DNA from 2 places in the Streptomyces sp. NPDC102490 genome. Region 1 is predicted to be linked to the other one. Evidence: riboswitches for the same ligand, from Rfam matches in the RefSeq annotation. Region 1 holds a riboswitch; the other holds the start of a gene.

The links. A riboswitch is a leader RNA that binds a small molecule or an ion and turns the genes downstream of it on or off. The one in region 1 is predicted to bind ZMP and ZTP.
Region 2: linked by a shared signal. The riboswitch ahead of ACIRGB_RS02765 (glycine hydroxymethyltransferase) and the one ahead of ACIRGB_RS09450 (tetrahydrofolate dehydrogenase/cyclohydrolase catalytic domain-containing protein) in region 1 are both predicted to bind ZMP and ZTP.

The regions. Positions count from the first base shown of each region.
Region 1 is NZ_JBIWJU010000004.1:48,414-56,532, reverse strand. It holds gene ACIRGB_RS09480 (MBL fold metallo-hydrolase) at 1-592, shown strand, start outside; gene ACIRGB_RS09475 (alpha/beta hydrolase family protein) at 1,622-2,551, shown strand; gene ACIRGB_RS09470 (TerD family protein) at 2,858-3,868, shown strand; partial or broken gene ACIRGB_RS09465 (hypothetical protein) at 3,865-4,113, shown strand; partial or broken gene ACIRGB_RS09460 (restriction endonuclease) at 4,710-5,268, shown strand; partial or broken gene ACIRGB_RS09455 (IS5 family transposase) at 5,213-5,950, shown strand; partial or broken gene ACIRGB_RS09450 (tetrahydrofolate dehydrogenase/cyclohydrolase catalytic domain-containing protein) at 6,236-6,895, opposite strand; ZMP/ZTP riboswitch at 6,917-7,004, opposite strand; gene ACIRGB_RS09445 (TetR/AcrR family transcriptional regulator) at 7,135-7,803, opposite strand; gene ACIRGB_RS09440 (monooxygenase) at 7,869-8,119, shown strand, end outside.
Region 2 is NZ_JBIWJU010000001.1:596,706-604,824, reverse strand. It holds gene ACIRGB_RS02795 (isocitrate lyase/phosphoenolpyruvate mutase family protein) at 1-83, opposite strand, end outside; gene ACIRGB_RS02790 (carboxymuconolactone decarboxylase family protein) at 80-529, opposite strand; gene ACIRGB_RS02785 (carboxymuconolactone decarboxylase family protein) at 526-1,035, opposite strand; gene ACIRGB_RS02780 (PLP-dependent aminotransferase family protein) at 1,082-2,467, shown strand; gene ACIRGB_RS02775 (hypothetical protein) at 2,556-2,924, shown strand; gene ACIRGB_RS02770 (glutathionylspermidine synthase family protein) at 2,935-4,119, shown strand; ZMP/ZTP riboswitch at 4,180-4,267, shown strand; gene ACIRGB_RS02765 (glycine hydroxymethyltransferase) at 4,303-5,748, shown strand; gene trpS (tryptophan--tRNA ligase) at 5,793-6,815, shown strand; gene ACIRGB_RS02755 (2'-5' RNA ligase family protein) at 7,005-7,583, shown strand; gene ACIRGB_RS02750 (decaprenylphospho-beta-D-erythro-pentofuranosid-2-ulose 2-reductase) at 7,591-8,119, opposite strand, start outside.

The DNA of each region.
Region 1 (8,119 bases):
CGCCCAGGTGGTGGCCACGGGCGCGACCATCGCGCAGATGCACCGCACCGCCGAGGCGCGCGCGGGCTTCTGGGACAAGATCCTTCCCGGACGGATCCCGGCATCACCCGTCACGGCCGTCGCCGCCGAGGACCTCGAAAACCGGCTCGTCCTCGAAGGACACGTGCTGTCCGTCCTCGGTGTCGGGCACAGCGACACCGACGACACCAGCGTGCTGCACATCCCGGACCTCGACCTGGTCGTCGCGGGCGACGTCGTCTACAACGGCGTCCACCAGTACCTCGTCGAATCCCGTGACGGGGGACGCGACGCCTGGCGCCGTGCCATCGCCGCTGTGGAAGCACTCGGCGCACGCCGAATCGTCGCCGGCCACAAGAACCACCGGTACGACGACGACGCGGACCGGCAGATCCGCGAGACCCGCCGCTACCTCGCCGACACCGACCAGCTGCTGGAAACAGAGCCGACACCGGAACTCTTCTACAGTGCCATGATCCGGCGGCACCCTGACCACCTCAATCGCAGCAGCCTCTGGGGCAGCAGCCAGGCGCTCTACCCGGACCGCACCCAGGGGACCCCGCCGCCCACCTGACGGATGGTCGCCGTGGGTCCGCCGGACGGGCGTCAGTCCTGCTTCACAGCCAGTCGGCCGGGAGGAGGCAGTGCGCCGTGCGTGGGCGGCGACGACGCGATGACGGCTGTGGAGATCGCAGGGCCCAGGCTCCGCGTACCGCATTGCTCATCACACACTTCGCCGGGGCCGGACGAAAGCCCGTGCCCCGGCGAAGTGTGGGTGCCCGGCGGTCAGCCCACCGCACTCGCTGTGGCGTGGTTGATGGTGTGCTTATTGATCTTGATTGTGGCCTGCTGTTGTTCAGTTGTACTGGGTGGTAGTTCTGGTCAGCCGGTGATCTTGGCGAAGCCTGGGCACCCCCACTGACAGCGCAGTCACGGGGCCGGTTTTGCAGAACAGGGCCCGCGCGAATGGGCCTTGTCCTGTGTTCCATGAGACACGTCAAAGTCTGGAGAAGGACGCCCGGGCGGTCGTCATCGGCGACCCGTTCCCGTACACCACCGAGGCGTCAGTATCGTCCAGTTGCGCGTCGACCGGTTCGACGTCGCCAAGCTTCTCGCTCCGGTGGACACCGCGGTCATGGCCTGTGTGGACGCCGCGCTGCGCGCCGTCCAGGACCTGGAGCGCGCGATGGCGGGGAGGTTGCGGCGTCGCTGCAATGTGTCTCTTGGGTCCAGAGGGTTCGAGTCGATCGCGTGTAGCGCTTGGCGGCCAGCTTCCATGGCTGTTGCGACGCTAGTGGCAGGGGCGTGGTCGCGGCGGAGTCGGTAGGCGTTCATAAGGTGTGCTGCTGCCATGGCCGCGTCACCGGCGGCACGGGCTAGTCGGTCGCCTTCGTGGGCCACGGTGTTTTCGAGGGCCGTACGGTCACCAACTCGCCGACGGTGACCGAGACAGGCTCGCCGGCCTACCAGTGAACCTCTGTACAGACATCTCAGGGGGATAGGAAGTCAAGCTGTCGTACGTCCGTCCGACGGGGCACGTCCGCGGCTGTGTGCTTCAGATCGCTGTGATACGGACTCGGGTCGAAGGCAGGAGACTGGTGCGATGGAAAGTGTGGACGTACGAGATGTCTGTTTCGTCAATGGATCGGTGAGGCTGGCTGGTGTCTTAGCGGTGCCACGGCGAGGGGGTGTGGCCTGCGCGGGTGTGGTGTTGGTAGGGGGGTCGGGGCCGTCCGACCGGGACAACGACACGTTCTTTCCGCCGCTGCGTCGGCACCTGCTGGATGCCGGGATTGCTGTGCTTTCCTACGACAAGCGAGGCGTCGGCGGGTCGTCCGGCGACTGGCGCACCGCAACGCTGACTGACCTGGCGACTGACGCGACCGCTGCGGTGGACTTCCTTCGCTCCCGGCCCGAGGTGCGGTCCGAAGCTGTGGGGCTTTTTGGCCACAGTGAGGGTGGCTGGGTGGTTCTTCGTGCATCGACAGCGCGGGACGACATGCCCTGGGTTGTCACCAACAGTTGCCCGGGAGTGAGTCCGGCGGTGCAAGAACGTTATGCCCTGGCCAATCGCCTGCGAGAGGTACCTCTGAGTAGCCAGAGCGACATCGGTCGAACTTTGGACCTCTACGACCGTCTCATCGAGGCAGGCCGATGCGACGCGGACTTCGCGACGGCGGTCCAACTCGTGGACGCTGCTGGCAGCCCGCCGGGACTGGCGTACTACTGGGCAGACATCGACGAACGCCTCTGGGGGTTTCTCAAGCGCAAACAGGACCACGATCCGACCGGTGATCTCTGCGGACTGCGCTGCCCGCATCTGGCGTTTTTCGGGAGCGAGGACCGGCTGGTTCCCGTCGCTGACAGCCTCCGCGTGTTCGGCGCTTCCGTCTGTCATCCGGCGCGTCCCCGTCGCGCAACGCTGACGGTGGAAGTGCTGCCAAGAGCCGATCACCGATTGCAGCTGCCGGGTGCTACCGAGCCAGCACCTGAGTACTTCGACACGCTGACACGCTGGCTCCGCCGGAACTGATCTCGGCGTTCTAGACGAGTCATTCCGATGTGATCAGTGGTCGTAGGTGGTCGGGGACCGCATGAGCGGCTGTGCGGTCGTGTGGTTGTGCCGGATCGCCGCAGTCGGCGCAAGCACGCACCGCGCAACGCGGACGGTGACGTTCTCGAAGGCACGGCTGCCATGTTGATCCCGATCGATGAGGCCGCGGCGGAGTCTTTCGCCGATTTGATCAGGCGGTGCCGGTCACCTGCGCAGCCAGCTCTTCTTGGGGGGATCGGCCGGGACCGCCTCCCGCGTCATCTTTGGTGGTCCAAGGGGAGCGGGATGCAGACGACGTCGCTGCGCAAGGGTGAGAACACGGTTCTGTCGACAGCTCGGACGGTGCTGTCGGAGTCGGTCCAGGGGTTGTCGGCGGATGTGTCCGCGCTGCTCCTCGGCGCCGACGGCAAGGTCCGCGGTGATCACGACCTGGTCTCCTACAACCATCCCGCCCAGGCCGGAGTGTCCGTCGCGGGTGCGGCAGTCACCGTGGACCTTCCTCGTCTGCCGGCTGACGTGCAACAGGTGACTGTGGTGGTGAGCGCCGACCCTTTGCAGCCTGGCGCCGTTTTCACCCGGGCACCTCAGCTGTCGGTCACCCAGAGCGGGGTGACGCTCGCGTCGTTCACCGCGCCGGACTTCACCGCAGGGGAGACAGTCGTGGTCCTGGCGGAGGCATACCGGCGCCAGGAGGGCTGGAAGCTCCGCGCTGTGGGACAGGGCTACGCCACCGGCCTTGCGGGACTGGCGACCGACTACGGTGTCGATGTCGACACCGACCCGGAGCCTTCCGGCGCACGGCTGCCCCCGCAGACCCGCACGGCAGGTGCACCGGTTGCTTCGGCCGACCTGACCAAGCTGGAGCGGAAGGCCCCAGGACTGCTGGCTCCCGCTTCGGACAGCTCCACACCCAGGTCGACTGGGGCTGGGGCAACGTGGCCGACGCGATGCGCGGGCCGTCAGCCACTACCAGGAATCCGGAGCCGCAGACCCGCCTTCGTCGTCACCCAGGTCGGTGACGAGCCCTGGGACAAGGCAGAGGTCCGCTCCATGCTCCAGAGCACCGCCTCACTCGGCATCTTCCGGCTCTTCGTCGGCTTCGGCCGCGGCAAGCTCGCCTTCTCCAAAGAACCTCAACGCCTCCGCCTCGGCCACCTTCACCAACGTCGCCTTCTACGACGCCAGCAAGAACCCCGGCTCAGTTCCCGGAGAACGCTTCTACACAGGCCTTGTCGACTCCTTCGCGACCTGGATGCAATCGTGAGCCGGGGGAGCTACTCGGAAGGGGCACGGTGACGGTTGCCGCGAACATCCGCATCCCCCGGGAACCCAGGGACCGGCTTGCCGCTGTTGCTGCCGCGGAGGGGTTGTCGCTGCACGCCCACCTGGCGCGGCTCGCGCAGACTCTGCTGACGCCGGCCGAACGGGCCGGGCGGGCCGAGAAGGCAGGCGCCGTGCTGGAGGCGTGGAACGGCTAAGCTCCCGCGCCCGCTGAGGAGCGGGACCTCGACCGCCGGCTGGCACGGGCGACCGGCCGTTGAACGACGTTCGGTGTACGCCCCAGCGGAGGCCGCCGCGTTCGCCCTGGTCAAGGCGGCCGAAGCATGAGGCAGGGCCACGCGCTGTGTCTGACCTGGGCTGTTCTTCTCTTCCTTGATCACTCGGTGTGGTGGTGTGCTGACATGTTGTCAGTGTTGCCTGTCAATATGGGCCAGTATGCGGGGAGTTGTGACGAGGGGGAGGCTTGTATGCCGTGGGTGAGGCCGTACCTACGCTCTGACGGGACACCGGTTCGCGGACATGCGCGGTGGGCTCCGGATGCCAAACGGGAAACGACGATCTTCGCTGTAGTGGCCTTGGCGGTGGTCGGGCCGGGCAACAGCGACATCTCGGCGGGGGAGGGGAGCACACCGCGGCCGCAGACCACGGTCCAGTACCCGATCCGGTGGGACCACGCCCCCGCCGCCCGGGCACCGCAACCCCGGCCCACGGTGTCGTACCCGATCCGGTGGGAGCGGTGACCCGGCGGCGGCCGGTGCGGTGACGCAGCCGACGGCCCGGCCGACGACACCAGCAGCGCGACGCGCAGCTGCTCGTCTTCGCCGCGGTGACGGCGGCCGGTATCGGCCTGGTGGCGATGGTGGTCAACTGGCTGCTGGCCCACTGGTGGATCCTCGCCGCCGTCCTGGTCTTCGCCGACGCCGGCTGGCTCTACGACCGCCAGCAACGCGCCCGGTGGGAGGCGGTGCGGGCGGAGGGCCTGCGCTACGGACTGCCTCAGCTCGACGCGCTGTACTACACCCACTTCGAGGATGCCGTCCGGGACCTGATGCAGCGCGACGGCTGCCAGGATGCTCAGCGGGTTGGCGGCCGCGGCGACCTCGGCGCCGACGTGAACCACCGACCCCTACGGACGGTGATGGGTCATCCAGTGCAAGCACCGCCGCAACGGCGCCCACGGCCTCCCGGTCGGCACACCCGACCTCCAGGTCCTCAACGGCACCGCCCGCCAGGTGCACGGCGCCGACGTCGCCGTGATCGTCACGAACGGCCGGGTGGCCGGCCCGGCGGTCACGTTCGCCAGGCAGCAGCGGCTGCACGTCGTCGACCGCCAGACGCTGGCCGTGTGGGCGTCCGGCTCCCGCCCCTCGTGGGAGCTGCTGCGGGCAGTGCCGCCTCCGCGCAGTCCGACGGCTCCTGGCCGCGGTCGTGTTCGTCGCGACCTCGGGCTGTACGTGGCAGCAGCCGCCGGCGAGCTCGTTCGGCCCGTCCGGCGCGACGGCCCACTGCCGGTTCACCGAATGGACCAAGGCCCGGGTGCGGGCCAGGCTCCACCGCCTGGTCCTCGACGAGCTCGGCGCCCGCGGTGGACTGGACTGGTCGCGGTGCGCGATCGACTCGGTCAACACGCGGGCCCTGAAAGGGGGCCTGACGGGCCCGAATCCTGTCGACCGAGGCAAGTACGGCTCGAAGATCCATCTGATCACCGAGCGGACCGGTCCCCTGTCCGTCGGCATCTCTGACGCCAACGCCCACGACAGCCAGGCTCTGAGCCCGCTCGTGAAGGGCATACCCCCGATCCGGCCCCGCCGCGGCCCTCGTCGGCGTAGGCCCGGCAAGCTTCACGCCGACAAGGGCTACGACTACCGCCATCTGCGGCAAAGGCTGTCACGGTGAGGCATCCGGCACCGCATCGCGCGCAAGGGCGTCGAGACCTCACAGCGACTCGGGCGACACCGCTGGACCATCGGACGCACCATGGCCTGGCTCGCCGGCTGACGCGGACTCCACCGCCGCTACGAACGCAGAGCCGACCACTTCCTCGCCTTTACCAGTCTCGCCTGCACCCTCATCTGCTCCCGTCGATTCGCCAAATGAGATGACTTCAAGGCGACGGATGCCCGCCCCGACGCTGACGTGGAGGATCTGTTCCGATGTCCGGGGCACCGAGGAGGCGCGCGAGCAGGACGGCCGAGTCCAGCTCATCGTCGGACAGGAGGAGTGTGAGGGACGTTGTCCCCGCGTCGACCGTGCAGTCGAGTCCGTGGTCCGCGAGTACATCGTTGAGGTGCTGGCGGTGGTGCGGGCGGTGCTCCAGGGCTGCAGCATCGTCGCGATGAGCGTGCGTACGGAATCGACGCTGGAAAGGGTCAGGACGACCCGGGCGGTGTCGAAGTCCTCGTCCCCGACGTTGCCCGGGGTGTATCCGGCGTCGATCACCACCGTGCCGGGCTTGATGTCCTCACCTCGGATCAGCCGAGGCCGTCCCACGGCCGCTACCACGACGTCTGCTTCCCGGACGACCGCCGACAAGTCCGCCGTGCGCGAGTGGCAGTACGTCATCGTTGTATTCTTGGCGGGCAGGAGTTCCCGGCCGGCTTGCCGAGAATCGCGCTGCGACCCACCACGACGGTGTGCTTGCCGGCGAGGTCGACCTCGTACGCCTCCAGCAACCGCATGATTCCGCCTGGAGTGCGGGACACAAAGCCCGGCCGCGCGAAGGTCATCGCGGCGAACGAATGCATATGCCGTGCACGTCCGGATCGCCGGACAGAGCAGCGAGGGTGTCGATCAGTTCGGCGGTCGTGGTGGTGGCGGGCAAAGCGATGTGCCGGGACCGGGGCTCGCCTCCTTCGCACACCGCGCCCGCTGCATGCGGCCATAGGTGACCGACGCCGGGTCCTCTCCCACCAGCACCGTCGCCAGTCAGGGACTGGTCCCCCCACGCCGTGAAATCTCTGCCGCCTTGGCAGCAGCCTCTTCGACAAGGCGATTGGCGGGGCTGGCGCCGTTCATGAGCTGGGCCGTCTGAGTCGCGGACATCGTTGCCTCCAGGCGTTGCTGACCACTCGCCCAGGCGCACGGCAACGACGTCTCGTCAGACCGTTCCCCGATGGTGTGCTCCACCTCGGTGCCAGTCACGGCCCACACCGCACTGGACGCAGCATGCGCATACCGGTCAGCGTTCGCGTACGACCCGCATCTGCTCCTGGACGAGCATCTGCCGGCCCCGACGCTCACGCCCCGCAGGGAGACCGCGGCGGGGAGAACCGCCACCGGGCTCACTGCCGGACGGCGCGCAGTCCGTCCAGGAGCAGCCGCAGCCCGAACTCGAAGTGTGCCGTGAAGTCCGTACTGGTGAGCACCGGCAGGGTGGCGACGAGGTGCGGATACGTCCCTGCCTCCGCCACCGCGTCCTGCAGAGCCCCCGCGTTGGCGGGCCCCCCGCCCTCCGGCCGGAGCGCGGCCTGTTCCTCCAGGGTGTGGCCGACGGTGAAGTTGGTCACCGCGTAGAGAGTCCGCGCCGCCTCACCGTCGCTGAAGCCCGCCGCGCGCAGCACCCCGATGAGGCCGTCGGCGAAGCCCAGGGTGTTCGGGCCGGTCGAGTGTGTACCGGCATAGACGCGGGCGCCGTCGCGATGGGCGAGCAGGGCCGCACGCAGGGCGCGGGCCAGACGCGCCACTCCCTCGCTCCAGTCATCGTCCCCGGCCGGGCCGGTGGCGCCGGCGACGCCGCCGACCATGTACTCGGCCATGGCGGTGAGCAGGTCCTGTTTGGTCGCGAAGTAGCGGTACAGCGCGCCGGCCTGGACATCCATCGCGTCGGCGAGCCTGCGCATGGTCAGCGCGTCGAGCCCGGACTCGTCCAGCAGGTCGAGGGCGGTCCGGACGGTGCGGGCCCGGTTGAGCCGGGCGGGCCGGCCCCTGGCCGGGCTTGACGGTGTGCTCATGGACCCCACTATAGTGAACAGCGTTCATGTGAACGTCGTTCACTAAATAGAGGAGGTCATCTCTGATGGACACCGACGTAGTCGTCGCAGGCGCGGGCCCGACCGGGCTGCTGCTTGCCTGCGAGCTGGCACTGGCGGGCGCACGGACCCGGGTCCTGGAGCGCCGCACCGAACCGCAGCGCCATTCGCGGGCGCTGAGCCTGCACCCGCGCAGCGTGGAACTGATGGACCAGCGGGGACTGCTCGACCGGTTCCTCCCGCTCGGCCGGACCGTGCCGGGCTGGCACTTCGCGGGATTGCCCACACAGCTGGACTT
Region 2 (8,119 bases), on a different contig from region 1:
TCCCAGGGACCCGGCAGGACGAGCGGGTCGTCCGGGACCCGGCCGTGGTGCAGGGCGCGGAACGCGGTGACGTCGTGACTCACGGTGTGTAACCCCCCGGTGGAACCCTGCGGCCGACCATCAGCCGGTTCCAGCTGTTGATGGCGGTGATCAGCCCGACCAGATGGGCCAGTTCACCGTCGCCGAAGTGTACGGCGGCCTCCTCGTACACCGCGTCGGGCACGAAGCCCTCGGTCAGCACGGTCACCGCCTCGGTCAGCGCGAGCGCGGCCCGCTCCCGCTCGTCGTACAGGTCCTCCGTCTCCTCCCAGGCGGCGAGCAGACCGAGGCGCTCCTCGGCCACGCCGTTCTCGCGGGCCAGGGCGAGGTGCATGTCCAGGCAGAACGCGCAGTGGTTGAGCTGCGAGGCCCGGATCATCACCAGCTCGCCGAGGACGGGGTCGCCCAGGCCCTTCTTGGCCGCCGCGCTCAGCGCGGACAGCGCCTGCCCGACCCGCCGGTCCAGGAGCCGGGTGCGTGCCGCGCTCACGCGTGCTGCCCGGGCGAGTAGTGCCCCGGCGTCATCCGGCAGGTCACGCCGAACCGGTTCCAGGCGTTGATCGTCGTGATCGCGGCGATCAGCTGCGCCAGCTCCGGTTCGTCGAAGTGCTCGGCGGCCTTCTCGTACACCGCGTCGGGCACGAAGCCGTCGGTCAGCACGGTGACCGCCTCGGTCAGCTCGATCGCCGCCAGCTCCTTCTCCGTGTAGAAGTGCCGCGACTCCTCCCAGGCGGCCAGCTGCACGATCCGCGCCACGCTCTCACCGGCGGCGAGGGCGTCCTTGGTGTGCATGTCGAGGCAGAAGGCGCAGTGGTTGAGCTGCGAGGCGCGGATCTTCACCAGTTCGTACAGCGTCGGGTCCAGCCCCCGCTTCGCGGCGGTCTCCAGCCGGATCATCGCCTTGTAGACCTCGGGCGCGTGCTGGGACCAGTTCAGCCGGACGGGCACCTCGGCGGCGTGGTCCCGGGTCTTCGTGTCATCGGTGTGTGTCGTCATGCCTCGACCCTAGGAAGGAAGCAGCCCAGCGGTATGGTCCATTTCCATGGCAAGATCATGGGCCACTCTCGGCGTCGACCTGCACCTGGAACCCACCGGTCCCGGCCTGCGCCGCGGCCTCACCGACGCCCTGCGCGAGGCCGTCCGCACCGGCCGCCTGGGCCCCGGCACCCGGCTGCCCTCGTCCCGCGTCCTCGCCGCCGACCTCGGCATCGCCCGCAACACGGTCGCCGACGCCTACGCCGACCTCGTCGCCGAGGGCTGGCTCACCGCGCGCCAGGGCTCGGGCACCCGCGTCGCCGAGCGCGTCGCCGCCCCGCCGTCCCGCGCCTCGGCCCGGCGCGCCGGGGGGAACGCCCGCCCCGCCTACGACCTGCGCCCCGGCACCCCCGACCTCGCCTCCTTCCCGCGCACCGCGTGGCTCAGGGCCGCCCGCCGCGCCGTCTCCGCCGCTCCCCACGACGCCCTCGGCTACGGCGACGGCCGCGGCCGGCCCGAGCTGCGCACCGCGCTGGCCGGTTACCTCGCCCGGGCCCGGGGCGTGCGCGCCGACCCCGAGACGCTGCTGGTCTGCGGTGGCGTCGCGCACGGCCTCGTGCTGCTGGCCGGCGCGCTGCGGGCGCGCGGCGTGCACACCGTGGCCGTCGAGTCGTACGGCCTCCACGTCCACCGCGACCTGCTCACCAGGGCCGGCCTGCGGACCGTTCCGCTGCCCGTCGACGACCGCGGGGCGGACACCGGGGCGCTCACGGACGCGGGTGCCGTGCTCCTCACCCCCGCCCACCAGTTCCCGACCGGCGTCCCCCTGCACCCCGACCGCAGAGCGGCGGCGGTGGCCTGGGCGCACCGCACCGGCGGGCTGATCCTGGAGGACGACTACGACGGCGAGTTCCGCTACGACCGCCAGTCCGTCGGCGCCCTCCAGGGGCTGGACCCCGACCGCGTCGTGTACCTGGGCACCGCCAGCAAGTCCCTGGCCCCCGGACTGCGCCTGGGCTGGATGGCGCTGCCGCCGTCCCTGGTCGGGGACGTCCTGGACGACCCGGCGAGCCGCACCCCGGGCGTGCTCGACCAGCTGACCCTGGCGCAGTTCCTCGACTCCGGCGACTACGACCGGCACGTGCGGTCCGCCCGCCTGCGCTACCGGCGCCGCCGCGACGCCCTGGTCGCCGCCCTCGCCGAGCGCGCCCCCGGGGTCCGCGTCAGCGGCATCGCCGCCGGACTGCACGCCGTCCTGCCGCTGCCGCCCGGCACCGAGCGGCAGGTCGCGCGGGCCGCCGCCTGGCACGGGCTCGCGGTCCACGGCCTGGCCATGTTCCGGCACCCGGACGCGTCCCTGCCCCCGCTGGACGCCCTCGTTGTCGGATACGGCACCCCGCCCGACCACGCCTGGGCGGGGGCGCTGGACGCGCTGTGCCGGGCGCTGCCGTAAAGTCCCACCGGCGGCGGGGCCGTACACTCGACCGGCCCAACTGTCGTACAACCGCACGGACACGGCACGGACAACGGGGGACAGGGACATGGCCAAGACCCGGCGACGGCTGCGGTCGAGCACCGTGGTGCTCGGCGGCATGGGAATGCTCGCGGCGGCCCTGAGCGCATGCGGTTCGGACCCCGACCGCCGCTGCGTGGACCGCGACAGCTACGACTACCTCAACGGCTACAAGGTCGTCGCCGACAAGAACTGCAAGTCCGGCTCGTCCGGCAGCTCGTCCGGCAGGGGCGGCAAGGGCGGCAAGAAGAAGACCGGCGCGAAGTCCGTGGGCGACGCCGACTGGTACTACGACGCCGACGTCAGCAACGGCTGGGCCGACTCCGGCACCTTCAGCCGGTCCGAGGCCGTCGACCGGGGCGGCTTCGGCTGCTCGGGCGGCAGCGGCGGCGGCTGAGGACGGGACCGTGGAACGCCGTACCGCCGACCCCCGCCCCGGCTGGCAGCAGACCGTCGAGGAACAGGGGCTGATCTACCCCCTGACCCGCTACCCCGACGACTCCCTGCGCCCCTACTGGGACGAGAGCGCCTACTACGTCTTCTCCCTGCCCGAGGTCGAGGCCCTGGAGGAGGTCGTCGAGGAACTGCACCGGATGTGCCTCGCGGCCGCCGGGCACATCGTCGCCGAGGACCGCTTCGCCGACCTCGGCATCACCGACCCGCGCGTCGTCCACGCGGTCACCGAGGCCTGGCACCGCCGCGCCGAACTCCCCTCCGTCTACGCCCGCTTCGACCTGCGCTACGACGGCACGGGGCCCGCCAAGCTCCTGGAGTACAACGCGGACACCCCGACCTCCCTCGTCGAGGCCGCCTCCCCGCAGTGGTTCTGGATGGAGGAGCGCTTCCCCGGCGCCGACCAGTGGAACAGCCTCCACGAGCGCCTCGTCGACGCCTGGAGGAAGCAGGCCGCGCTCCTGCCGCCCGGCAACCCGCTGTACTTCGCGCACTCCTCGGACGACGAACTCGGCGAGGACCTCATGACGGTCGCCTACCTCAAGGAGACCGCCGAGCAGGCGGGCCTGGAGACCGACTGGATCTCCATGGAGGAGATCGGCTGGGACCGCCTCTCGGGCCGCTTCGTCGACAACAAGCTGCGCTTCATCCGCAGCCTCTTCAAGCTCTACCCCTGGGAGTGGCTCACCACGGACCGCTTCGCCGGCCACGTCCTGGACACCCTCGACAACGGCGGCGGCACCGGCACCACCCTGTGGATCGAGCCCGCCTGGAAGATGCTGCTCAGCAACAAGGCCCTGCTGGCGATCCTCTGGGAGCTGTACCCCGGCCACCCGAACCTCCTTCCCGCCTACCTGGACGGCCCGCGCGACCTGGCCACCACCACCGGCTGGGTGGCCAAGCCCCTCCTGGGCCGCGAGGGCGCGGGCGTCACGGTCCACGCCCCGGACACCGACCCCGCCCCCCGCCCCGAACCCTGCTGCTACCAGGAACTGGCCCCCCTCCCCGACTTCGACGGCAACCGCGTCGTCCTGGGCGCCTGGGTGGTGGAGAACGAGTCGGCGGGCCTGGGCATCAGGGAGTCGAGCGGCCTGGTGACGGACGAATACGCCCGCTTCCTGCCCCACGTGATCCTGTGAGGACGGCCCTTTCCGCATCACGGACACCCACGGCACCGGCAGAGCACACCCGGTAACCTGGCCCCGGGCCGTGACTGGCGCGCTGGGATGGGACGAACCATCGGGAAGCGGCCCGGAACACCGAGAGCCGTGCGCCTGGGCCATCCGTACCGTGAACGCTGAAACCGACGTCCGGAGGACCCCGTGCCCGCAGAGATCTCTCCCGAGTCCACCGCCTACCGAGCCGCGCTCGACGTCATCCGAGCCGTCGAGCCCCGCGTGGCGGACGCCATCGGCCAGGAGGTCGCCGACCAGCGCGAGATGCTCAAGCTGATCGCCTCGGAGAACTACGCCTCCCCGGCCACGCTCCTGGCGATGGGCAACTGGTTCAGCGACAAGTACGCCGAGGGCACCGTCGGCCGCCGCTTCTACGCCGGCTGCCGCAACGTCGACACCGTCGAGGCCCTGGCCGCCGAGCACGCCCGCGAGCTGTTCGGCGCCCGCCACGCCTACGTCCAGCCGCACTCCGGCATCGACGCCAACCTGGTCGCCTTCTGGGCCGTCCTCGGCGCCCGGGTCGAGGTGCCCTTCCTGGAGAAGGCCGGCGCCCGCCAGGTCAACGACCTGACCGACGCCGACTGGGCCGAGCTGCGCCAGGCCTTCGGCAACCAGCGGATGCTCGGCATGTCCCTGGACGCCGGCGGCCACCTCACCCACGGCTTCCGCCCCAACATCAGCGGCAAGATGTTCGACCAGCGCTCCTACGGCACCGACCCGGCCACCGGCCTGATCGACTACGAGGCCCTGCGCGCCTCCGCCCGCGAGTTCAAGCCGCTGATCATCGTCGCGGGCTACTCCGCGTACCCCCGGCTGGTGAACTTCCGGATCATGCGCGAGATCGCCGACGAGGTCGGCGCGACCCTCATGGTCGACATGGCGCACTTCGCGGGCCTCGTCGCGGGCAAGGTGCTCACCGGCGACTTCGACCCGGTCCCGCACGCCCAGATCGTGACGACGACCACGCACAAGTCGCTGCGCGGCCCGCGCGGCGGCATGGTCCTGTGCGACGACTCGCTCAAGGACCAGGTCGACCGCGGCTGCCCGATGGTCCTCGGCGGCCCGCTCCCGCACGTCATGGCCGCCAAGGCCGTCGCCCTCGCCGAGGCCCGGCAGCCCGCGTTCCAGGACTACGCCCGGCGCATCGTCGACAACGCCCGCGCGCTCGCCGAGGGCCTGACCAGGCGCGGCGCCACCCTGGTCACCGGTGGCACGGACAACCACCTCAACCTGATCGACGTGGCGTCCTCCTACGGCCTCACCGGCCGTCAGGCCGAGGCCGCGCTCCTCGACTCCGGCATCGTCACCAACCGCAACGCCATCCCCGCCGACCCGAACGGCGCCTGGTACACCTCCGGCATCCGCATCGGCACCCCGGCGCTGACCACGCGCGGTCTCGGCACCGCCGAGATGGACGAGGTCGCGGGCCTGATCGACCGCGTCCTGACCACGACGGAGCCCGGCACCACCAAGTCCGGCGCCCCCTCCAAGGCCGCCCACGTCCTCGACGCGAAGGTCGCCGACGAGATCTCCCACCGCGCGACCGACCTGGTGGCCGGCTTCCCGCTGTACCCGGAGATCGACCTGGGCTGACGGTCGCCGCCCGGGGGAACGAGCCGCCGGTGGGACCTGAGAGAATGGTGAGCATGGCGAATGACCGACCTCGTGTGCTCTCCGGGATCCAGCCCACCGCAGGCTCGTTCCACCTCGGCAACTACCTGGGCGCCGTCCGCCAGTGGGTGGCCCTCCAGGAGTCCCACGACGCGTTCTACATGGTCGTCGACCTGCACGCGATCACGGTCCCGCAGGACCCGAGGGAGCTGCGCGCCAACACCCGGCTCGCCGTCGCCCAGCTGCTGGCCGCCGGACTCGACCCGGACCGCTGCACGCTCTTCGTCCAGAGCCACGTCCCCGAGCACGCCCAGCTCGCCTGGGTCATGAACTGCCTCACCGGCTTCGGCGAGGCGAGCCGCATGACCCAGTTCAAGGACAAGTCCGCCAAGCAGGGTGCCGACCGCGCCTCCGTCGGCCTGTTCACCTACCCGGTCCTCCAGGTCGCCGACATCCTGCTCTACCAGGCCGACGAGGTCCCCGTCGGCGAGGACCAGCGCCAGCACATCGAACTCACCCGCGACCTGGCCGAGCGCTTCAACGGCCGCTTCGGCGACGCCTTCACCGTTCCCTCCGCGTACATCCTCAAGGAGACGGCGAAGATCTACGACCTCCAGGACCCGACCGCCAAGATGAGCAAGTCGGCGGCCACCCCGAAGGGCCTGATCAACCTCCTGGACGAGCCGAAGGCCACCGCGAAGAAGGTGAAGAGCGCGGTCACGGACACCGACACCGTGATCCGCTTCGACCGCGAGCACAAGCCCGGCGTCAGCAACCTGCTGACGATCTACTCCACCCTCACCGGCGCCGAGATCGCCGAGCTGGAGCGGAAGTACGAGGGCAAGGGCTACGGCGCGCTGAAGACGGACCTCGCCGACGTCGTCGTGGAGTTCGTCACCCCCTTCCGCGAGCGGACCCAGCAGTACCTGGACGACCCGGAGACGCTCGACGCGATCCTCGCCAAGGGCGCGGAGAAGGCCAGGAGCGTCGCCGCCGAGACCCTCGCCCGGGCGTACGACCGGGTGGGCTTCCTCCCCGCCAAGCACTGACCCGTGCCGCCGCCCGGGGTACCGCCGCCCGCGGTACCCCGGCACCGTCCGCGCGCCCCGGCCCGCCGCCGTAGCGCTGCACATCACTCCGGTTGCGCCTGCCCACGGCACGGCGGTGGCCGTACAGTCGATATCCGGGTGTCCGACACCGCGACACACAACGAGCGACACGTAACGACAGGAGACGAAGTGGGGACCGTAACGATCGGCGTGTCGATCGCGGTCCCGGAGCCTCACGGCAGCAAGCTCCAGCAGCTGCGCGCGGGCTTCGGCGACGCCGCCGCTCACGGCATCCCCACGCACGTCACCCTGCTGCCGCCGACCGAGGTCGACGGCGCCGCGCTGCCCGCGATCGAGGCGCACCTGGCGGAGGTGGCCTCGCGCGGCCGGCCCTTCCCGATGCGGCTGTCCGGCACCGGGACCTTCCGCCCGCTCTCGCCGGTCGTCTACGTCCAGGTGGTCGAGGGCGCGGCGGCCTGCTCCTGGCTCCAGAAGCGGGTGCGCGACGCGTCCGGCCCGGTCCCCCGCGAACTGCAGTTCCCGTACCACCCGCACGTCACCGTGGCGCACGGCATCGAGGAGGCGGCGATGGACCGCGCCTACGAGGAGCTGTCCGACTACGAGGCCCAGTGGCCCTGCACCGGCTTCGCGCTGTACGAGCAGGGCGCCGACGCGGTCTGGCGCAAGCTGCGCGAGTTCCCCTTCGGCAGCGCCACCGTGCCCCCGCAGGCCGGTCGCGTGGAGACCGGCTCCCTGCCCACCCGGTAGCCGCGCCTCACACCGGCAGCCGCCGGAACACGGTCCGCGGCAGGTGCCGCAGCGCCGACATCACCACCCGCAGCGCGCCCGGCACCCACACCGTCTCCGAGCGCCGCCGCAGCCCCAGCTCGATCGCCGCGGCGACCGCCTCGGGCGTCGTGGCCAGCGGCGCCTCCTCCAGGCCCTCGGTCATCCGCGACCGCACGAACCCGGGGCGTACGACCATGACGTGCACGCCCGTGCCGTGCAGCGCGTCGCCCAGACCCTGCGCGAAGGCGTCGAGCCCCGCCTTGCTGGAGCCGTAGATGAAGTTGGCGCGGCGGGCCCGCTCACCGGCGACGGAGGAGAGCACCACCAGCGAGCCGTGCCCCTGCGCCTGGAGCGAACGGGCGGCGACCAGCCCGGCCGAGACCGCGCCGGTGTAGTTGGTCTGCGCGACCCGTACGGCGTTCAGCGGCTCGCGCTCGTCGTGCGCCTGGTCGCCCAGGATGCCGAAGGCCAGCAGCACCAGGTCGATGTCGCCCTCGGCGAACACCTTGCCGAGC